DNA from 2 places in the Bacillus cereus group sp. BfR-BA-01383 genome. Region 1 is predicted to be linked to the other one. Evidence: riboswitches for the same ligand, from Rfam matches in the RefSeq annotation. Region 1 holds a riboswitch; the other holds the start of a gene.

Region 1 (4,441 bases):
ACGATTTGACTTATTGATGTACACAATTGAACTGGCAAAACTGAGTTCGAATAATGCGACAAAACCAATTACCAGAGTTATGCATACAGCAGAAGCTTTATCGAAGTTAGGCTCCATTCCACAAGTAGTAGAGAAAAAAGCTGTTATACAAAAAGTGAAAGATGAAACGTTTTGGCAAGAAGCCTCTTTACAAGATTTGGAAAGTGTACGTGAAGCATTACGTGATTTGATCAAATTCATTGAGCGTGAGAAACAAAAAATTTATTATACGGATTTCAAAGATGAAATAATTGAACAGACTGAAAATGGATCCATATTAGATGTGAACGATTTACAAAGTTATCGGCAGAAAGTAGAGCATTATCTAAAAGAGCATCAGGATCAAACCGCTATTTATAAATTGCGCCATAATAAAGAGTTAACAAAACAAGATGTAGAAACATTAGAAGCAATTCTATGGCATGAGTTAGGTTCAAAAGAACAATATGAAAAGGATTTTGGTGATACGCCAATTACAAGACTTGTTCGTAATATTGTTGGGGTAGATCGAAGTGTTGCATTGAAAGAATTCTCGGAGTTTCTATCTGAAGAACGCCTGAATATTCAACAAGCAAAATTCGTTGAATTAATTGTGGATTATGTTGCGAAAAATGGAACTTTAGATAAACAAGTGTTACAGCAAGATCCATTTAGAGCACTAGGAAGTATCACTTCTTTGTTCAAACACAATATGGGGGATGCTAAGGGGATTATTGGTATTATCGATCGGATTAATAATAATTCGGAATTTATTTCTTAAAATTTCGATCAAACTTTTTTATAAAAATTGTATAATGCTTCATAAAGTGGGATTCCGTTTTGATCAATCTTTTTTCAAAATGGATTCCTTTTATTTCTTATCAAATAAGGGTTTGTAAAACATTTCTGATTAAACTTTATTCCAAACTAATATCTGGGAAATAAGACAAAGTAATATCTATACACTTAATTACAAACTTCTTTAAATCAATTTCAAAGTGGTGGGAATGCTCTGTTAATAAAAAAGGGGAAGGTGTTTTACAATCAAATCGAGGTTTTTACTACTTAAAATTATCATTATAACCATGTAAATTTGGGAGGAAATCATACAAGTCATATAAATACTAGAAATATTAATTTCGCCCTAACTATTGACGGGATACATTTGTACACGACCACAATTTAATTGGGCGTTAAAGCGAGTTGTTAAAGCTCGAGTCGCATTAAGACCGATATACCAGTCAGCTTCTGAACGCGCAACTGCCGAAGCATATAAATTGTCATATGCTTTACCTGGTTTTAAATTTGCAAAACCATCTTTAATTGCTTTATCAGTAACAGATGAAATCCATAGACGTTTGATCGGTTTATTAGTTCGAACTTTATCAATAATCCAACGAGCGACCAATTCTCCTTCACGCCCAGCATCTGTCGCCACAATAATTTCATTGACATCTTTTCTAAGTAGCTGACTTTTCACAGCATTAAACTGTTTACCAGTTTGTTTAATAACTGTTAGTTTCAAACATTCAGGTAGCATTGGTAAATCTTCTAAATTCCACTTTTTATATTTCACATCATAGCTTTCTGGGTCTGCTAATGTAACGAGATGACCTAAAGCCCAAGTTACAATGTATTTACTACCTTCAAGATAGCCATTTCCTTTTTTATCACACTTCAGTACGCGAGCAATATCTCGTGCAACGGAAGGTTTTTCAGCGATTACAACGCTTTTTACCATATTAAAAACATCCTTTCAAAATTCCATACGTTAAATATAGCACACATCTTCTTGAGATTCAGTCGCGCTCAAAGTTTGAATGATTTTTGATGAAATGAAGTAGTGGGATTTACAAATACAAATAAAAGATTGATATACATGTCATATTTTGAGATGGACACGTTCATAATGAAATTCATTTTCGGTATATAAAGGCGAAAAATGGTAATGTCATTTATCTTGATGCAAACTACTGGTACCTATCTGGTGGCGGACTTGAGTCTGTATCAGAAATGGTTAAAGAAGTATCACAAGGTTTAAAATAATAATGTAAAAGAGTGATAGGATGAATTTCTTATCACTCTTTTTATATGGAAAAGGAAAGAACTTGTTATTTTATTAGAATAAGAGTAGACTCTGAAGTAGATGAATAATAAACACATGGGAGTTTGTGGATGCAAACTGAGAGTATGGCTAACCCGTCATTGACCATTTGAACCTGTTGGATAATGCCAGCGTAGGGAGAGTGTAACAGCACATGTTCAGGCACTTTGCGTACGCAAAGTGCCTTTTTGTGTATCTCCCATCAGTATAGTTAGGAGATGAAAAGGATGAATATGAAAGAAATTAGTAAAGTAGTGGATTTGGTGAGAGAATCTAATCCGCTCGTTCATAATATTACAAATGTTGTTGTCACAAATTTTACAGCGAATGGTCTGTTAGCATTAGGAGCATCACCTGTAATGGCGTATGCAAAAGAAGAAGTAGCAGAAATGGCTAGCATTGCTGGAGCTCTTGTTTTAAATATGGGAACGCTTCGTCCTGAAGAGGTAGAGGCGATGTTACTTGCTGGTAAGTCGGCTAATACGAATGATGTACCGGTACTATTTGATCCAGTTGGCGCAGGAGCGACCTCTTATCGAACAGAAGTTGCAAGACATATTCCAGCTGAAATAGATTTAGCTATTATTCGCGGAAATGCAGCTGAAATAGCTAACGTGATTAATGAGAGATGGGAAATTAAAGGCGTAGATGCTGGTACTGGAAATGGCAATGTTGTAAGTATTGCAAAACAGGCAGCAGACGAATTGAATACAGTTGCGGTGATTACTGGAAAAGAAGATGTTGTTACAGATGGAGAGAAAACTGTTCTTATTCGAAACGGCCATCCTATTTTAACGAAAGTTACTGGAACAGGTTGTTTACTAACTTCTGTAATAGGAGCTTTTACAGCGGTAGAAAAAGATTATGTAAAGGCAGCCGTAGCAGCATTAACATTTTATGGAGTAGCAGCGGAACTAGCAGCGGCTAAAACAGTAGAAAAAGGACCTGGTAGTTTCCAAATTGAATTTTTAAATCAATTAGCGAATACAACTTCAGATGATATTGAGAAGTATGGAAAGATTGAGGAGTTAGAGTAAGAGGGAGTGAATGAAATGGCACGCATTGAAATAGATAAAATGTCAAAGCTATTGCAAGTGTATTTTATTATGGGAAGTAATAACTGCATGAAGGATCCTTTAGCCGTATTGAAAGAAGCGTTAGACGGCGGAGTAACACTTTTTCAATTTCGTGAAAAGGGAGAAGGAGCTTTAACGGGAGAGAAACGTCTACAGTTTGCAAAAGGGGTGCAAGCACTTTGTAAGGAGTATGGTGTACCGTTTATTGTAAATGATGATGTTGAACTAGCCATCGAATTAGATGCAGATGGTGTACATGTTGGACAAGATGATGAGGGGATTACTTCTGTTCGCGAAAAAATGGGTGATAAAATTATCGGTGTATCTACACATACAATTGAAGAAGCACGCTGGGCAATTGAAAACGGAGCTGATTATTTAGGAGTTGGCCCTATTTTCCCAACGAGTACAAAAAAAGATACGAAAACTGTGCAAGGGACAAAAGGATTAGCTCATTTTAGAGAACAAGGAATTACAGTGCCGATTGTTGGTATTGGTGGGATTACGGTTGAAAATACTGCTTCCGTTATAGAAGCAGGTGCGGATGGTGTTTCAGTTATTTCGGCAATTAGTTTAGCGGAATCTGCGTTTGAAAGTACAAGGAAATTAGCTGGAGAAGTAAATAAAAGTTTGTAGAAAAGGGCCATGTAGTATTTCAAATGCTGCATGAAAGAATGGACTGCCAAAAGTATTTAAACAAACGTTTGATTAAGAAAGCACAAACCTTTTTAAAATATAGGTTTGTGCTTTTATTTAAAACATAATTGAAATTAAGAGCATTCCAATTCCGATAGAAGTAAAGGTTGCGATCAGGCCTGGAATCATAAAGCTATGATTTAGAACATATTTACCGATGCCTGTTGTACCAGTGCGATCAAAGTTAATGGCAGCAACAATTGTTCCATAGTTTGGAATGAAGAAGTATCCATTTACTGCAGGGAACATTGCAATTAGTAATGCTGGTGGAATACCAAGAGATAGTCCAAGAGGCATTAAAGCACGAACGGTTGCTGCTTGGCTGTAAAGTAAAATAGATAGAATGAATAATGCGATGGCAAATAGCCATGGGGCACTTGTTACTAAGTGCTGAATTGATCCTTGAATCATATTTAAGTTTCCGTTAAAGAAAGTATCTCCCATCCAGGCGATACCAAAGATTGCGACGACAGCAGTTGCTCCTGCTTTAAAGACGTTACCAGACACAATACTTTCTACATTTGGTTTACAGAAAATAATAATAAGA
Region 2 (4,441 bases), on a different contig from region 1:
ATGAGGTTGAAATTGTAACGTTCGTAATGGGAATTGTTGTGGCAAGTACGCTCCACATTATAGCGGATAAAGTGAATACGCGCCGAAAGAAAATGATGAGAAAAAAGAAAAAACGCAGAAGATAAAGTGAAACTTTAATCAGTGGGGGGCATCCCCTACGGATTATTAGCCCACACCAATCGGGCGTTTACGGGATAAAGGACACTTGCAATTTGCAAGTGTCCTTTTTAATTAAACGTTTGTTTAAAATTAAGCTTTCAGTACTTTAATACCTTTTACGATATTCCAAATGAAGTAGTATAAGCTAATGATTCCGCAAATACATAAGACGATGATTGCTCCAATTCCAAGTGTTACGTCTGGTTGATCAGATCCGATGCCCATAATTCCTAGAATAACTAATCCAATAAATGAAGCGATGCTTGGAATGATATGTGTCCATAGAGCACGTTTTGCATGTGGTTTTGTTTCAGAATCGCCCACAATCCATACGATAATAGGGAATAAGATAGGTGCGAATAGTACACTAAAGTATGATAAAGCAGCTAATATTTTGTTTCCGTTCATATGTATCACCTCATGAATAATTTCCGTTGTTATACATTCATTATGCAATAATGTTGGCAAGCTTCCTATCGATGAACATTACAAGAACGTGACGTTTTTGTAAGATTTCTACATTAAATAATGAAATTTTCAAAAAAATCTTTTTAAATAAAAATTGTTATGATAAAGTATAAAAGAAGTTATTGAAAACGTTTTCCGGAGCGTTTTTATTTTTAGACTTAAAGGTATGATGACCTGATAGTCTATTGATAAGGTTATATCTATTTAAAAGGGGATTCTTTAGGGGGAGAGAACAATGAACACATGGACACAAGTTTACGATCCGTTCGGTAACATTTGGATTTCGGCAGCAGTCGCACTTATTCCAATCATCTTTTTTTTCTTAGCTTTAGCAGTATTCCGCATGAAGGGGTATGTGGCAGGATTTATTACAGTTGTACTTACAATTTTGGTGGCGTTATTCGCGTATAAAATGCCATTCACAATGGCAATGGCAGCGACCGGATACGGTTTTTTATACGGATTATGGCCAATTGCTTGGATTATCATTATGTCGGTATTTTTATATAAAATTTCTGTGAGAACAGGTCAATTCGATGTGATTCGTGCGTCAGTATTATCAATTACGAACGATCATCGTTTACTCGTTATTTTAATCGGTTTTTCATTTGGCGCATTTTTGGAAGGGGCAGCAGGGTTTGGTGCACCAGTAGCAATCACGGCAGCGCTTCTTGCAGGTCTTGGCTTAAATCCTTTATATGCAGCAGGTCTTTGTTTAATCGCAAATACTGCACCGGTAGCGTTCGGAGCGATGGGCATTCCAATTACGGTTGCTGGACAAGTAACAGGTATTGATCCGCATAAAATTGGACAAATGGCTGGACATCAATTGCCATTCTTATCATTATTTGTTCCGTTCTTTATCGTATTTTTAATGGATGGATTTAAAGGAGTAAGACAAACATGGCCTGCGTTATTTGTAGCAGGTAGCTCATTTGCAATTACACAGTTCATTACAGCGACATTTTTAGGACCAGAACTTCCTGATATTACGTCAGCGCTTGTAAGTTTAGTAAGTTTGTCGCTATTCTTAAAAGTTTGGCAGCCGAAAGAGATTTATCAATCTAAACAAGCGGATAGTGAAGTAGCCGCGGCAACGACAACGACATCAACATCTATGCCGAAACTAACAGTAGGAAAAGTAGTAAAAGCGTGGTCTCCGTTTATTATTTTAACTGTGATGGTAGTCATTTGGAGCCAAAGTTTCTTTAAAGCATTATTCGCTCCAGGCGGCGCATTAGAGAGTCTTGTATTTAAGTTTGAAGTCCCAGGTTTACACAATTTAGTAATGAAAGCAGAGCCGATTGTAAATCAACCGACGCCTTACGAGGCAATTTTGAAGTTTGACGTATTATCAGCAACGGGAACAGCAATTTTAATTGCTTGTATCATTTCTATCTTTATTTTGAAAATGAGTGCGAAAGATGCAGTAGTCACATTTAAAGAAACGTTAAACGAACTTAAGATGCCAATTCTATCAATCGGATTTGTGTTAGGATTTGCGTTTATCGCAAACTATTCTGGTTTATCTTCTACATTAGCATTAGCACTAGCAGGAACTGGCGGATTATTCCCGTTCTTCTCACCGTTCCTAGGTTGGATTGGCGTATTCTTAACAGGATCAGATACGTCAGCGAACGCACTATTCTCAAATTTACAAGCAATTACAGCGCAGCAAGTCGGTGTATCTGAAGTGCTTCTCGTTGCAGCAAATACAACGGGCGGTGTAACAGGTAAAATGATTTCTCCGCAATCGATTGCAATCGCTTGTGCGGCGGTTGGTCTTGCTGGGAAAGAATCAGATCTGTTCCGCTTTACAGTGAAGCATAGTTTATTCTTCGTAATTATTGTGGGGATTATGACATATGTACAGGCTTATTATTTAACTTGGATGATTCCGTAAACAACAAAAGAAATAACCTTTGCATTTTTCAGATTATCGTGTATGATGGGAAAGTATTGAAAATTAAATCAGTGATAAACTAGGGGTGCCTAACGTATGCGTAGGCTGAGAGAGAAGCGCGTGAACTTCTTAACCCTTTGGACCTGATCTGGCTCGTACCAGCGTAGGGAAGTTAACGGCTTTACATAATGATGCCTTTTATGAGCCAGGTCCTTATTTTTTTATGGACCTGGCTCTTTTTATTTTGGCATGCGCTGGCCATATCTCGTCCTTGTCACGAACAGGGGGGTAACAAAGGTGATGAAACAATCTGTTTCAGCTGAGCAAATTGAATTGAAGTCGAGTTTACCAGGAAGTAAGAAAGTGTATGTGGATGGACCACGCGCGGGTATGAAAGTGCCGATGCGTGAGATTGAACAAAGCGATACAAATGGTGTTCCAAACAAGCCGATTCGTGTGTATGATACGAGCGGTCCTTATACAGATCCTGCGTATAAAGTGGAGTTGGAAAAGGGGATTCCAACGCCGCGTCATTCTTGGATCATGGAGCGCGAGGATGTAGAGGCATACGAAGGGCGCGAAGTGAAACCAGAGGATGATGGTGTGAAAGTGGCTTCGAAACATACACCTGTTTTCCCGCAAATGGATCGCCAGCCGCTTAGAGCGAAGCAAGGTGCCAATGTAACGCAAATGCATTATGCGCGTAATGGTATTATTACGTCTGAGATGGAATATGTTGCGATTCGTGAAGGAGTAGAGCCTGAGTTTGTTCGTAAGGAGATTGCAGAAGGTCGTGCAATTTTGCCAGCGAATATTAACCATCCGGAAGCAGAACCGATGATTATCGGGCGTAATTTCCATGTGAAGGTAAATGCGAATATCGGAAACTCAGCTGTCTCTTCTTCTATTGCAGAAGAAGTAGAGAAGATGACGTGGGCGACTCGCTGGGGTGCAGATACGATTATGGATTTATCTACAGGTAAAAATATTCATACGACGCGTGAGTGGATTATTCGTAATGCTCCGGTACCAGTTGGAACAGTGCCGATTTATCAAGCGCTTGAAAAGGTAAATGGAATAGCAGAGGATTTAACGTGGGAAGTGTATCGTGACACGTTAATTGAGCAAGCGGAGCAAGGCGTGGATTACTTTACGATTCACGCTGGTGTATTACTTCGTTACATTCCAATTACTGCAAAGCGTACGACAGGTATCGTTTCTCGTGGTGGTTCAATTATGGCACAATGGTGTTTATTCCATCATAAAGAAAACTTCCTATATACTCATTTTGAAGAGATTTGTGAAATTATGAAGCAGTACGATGTTTCGTTCTCTCTTGGAGATGGATTACGTCCAGGTTCCATTGCAGATGCAAATGATGAAGCGCAGTTTTCAGAGCTTGAGACACTTGGTGAATTAACGAAAATTGCTTGGAAACATGATGTGCAAGTTATGATTGAAGGACCTGGGCATGTACCGATGCATTTAATTAAAGAAAATATGGAGAAAGAACTTGATATTTGTCAGGGCGCGCCGTTCTACACACTTGGGCCGTTAACGACAGATATTGCACCAGGATATGACCATATTACATCAGCGATTGGGGCTGCGATGATCGGATGGTTTGGAACGGCGATGCTTTGTTATGTAACGCCGAAAGAACATTTAGGTTTACCGAATAAAGATGATGTTCGCGAAGGTGTTATTACGTACAAAATCGCTGCGCACGCAGCTGATCTTGCGAAAGGGCATAAAACGGCCCATCAGCGTGATGATGCACTTTCAAAAGCACGCTTTGAATTCCGTTGGCGCGATCAATTTAATTTATCTTTAGATCCTGAGCGCGCGATGGAGTATCACGATGAAACGTTGCCAGCAGAAGGAGCGAAAACAGCTCATTTCTGTTCGATG

What was found. Region 1 has a riboswitch for thiamine pyrophosphate ahead of thiM (hydroxyethylthiazole kinase). Riboswitches for the same ligand answer to the same signal wherever they lie in the genome.
Positions count from the first base shown of each region.
Region 2: linked by a shared signal. The riboswitch ahead of thiC (phosphomethylpyrimidine synthase ThiC) and the one ahead of thiM (hydroxyethylthiazole kinase) in region 1 are both predicted to bind thiamine pyrophosphate.

Region 1 is NZ_JAKUFP010000017.1:15,988-20,428, reverse strand. Features, by position in the region: gene MR065_RS16385 (DEAD/DEAH box helicase family protein) at 1-799, shown strand, start outside; partial or broken gene topB (DNA topoisomerase III) at 1,184-1,759, opposite strand; partial or broken gene MR065_RS16375 (ABC transporter) at 1,954-2,064, shown strand; TPP riboswitch at 2,170-2,279, shown strand; gene thiM (hydroxyethylthiazole kinase) at 2,350-3,159, shown strand; gene thiE (thiamine phosphate synthase) at 3,175-3,834, shown strand; gene MR065_RS16360 (anaerobic C4-dicarboxylate transporter family protein) at 3,952-4,441, opposite strand, start outside.
Region 2 is NZ_JAKUFP010000036.1:23,923-28,363, forward strand. Features, by position in the region: gene MR065_RS22805 (metal-binding protein) at 1-125, shown strand, start outside; gene MR065_RS22810 (magnetosome magnetite crystal formation protein family) at 250-567, opposite strand; gene lldP (L-lactate permease) at 863-2,530, shown strand; TPP riboswitch at 2,602-2,717, shown strand; gene thiC (phosphomethylpyrimidine synthase ThiC) at 2,831-4,441, shown strand, end outside.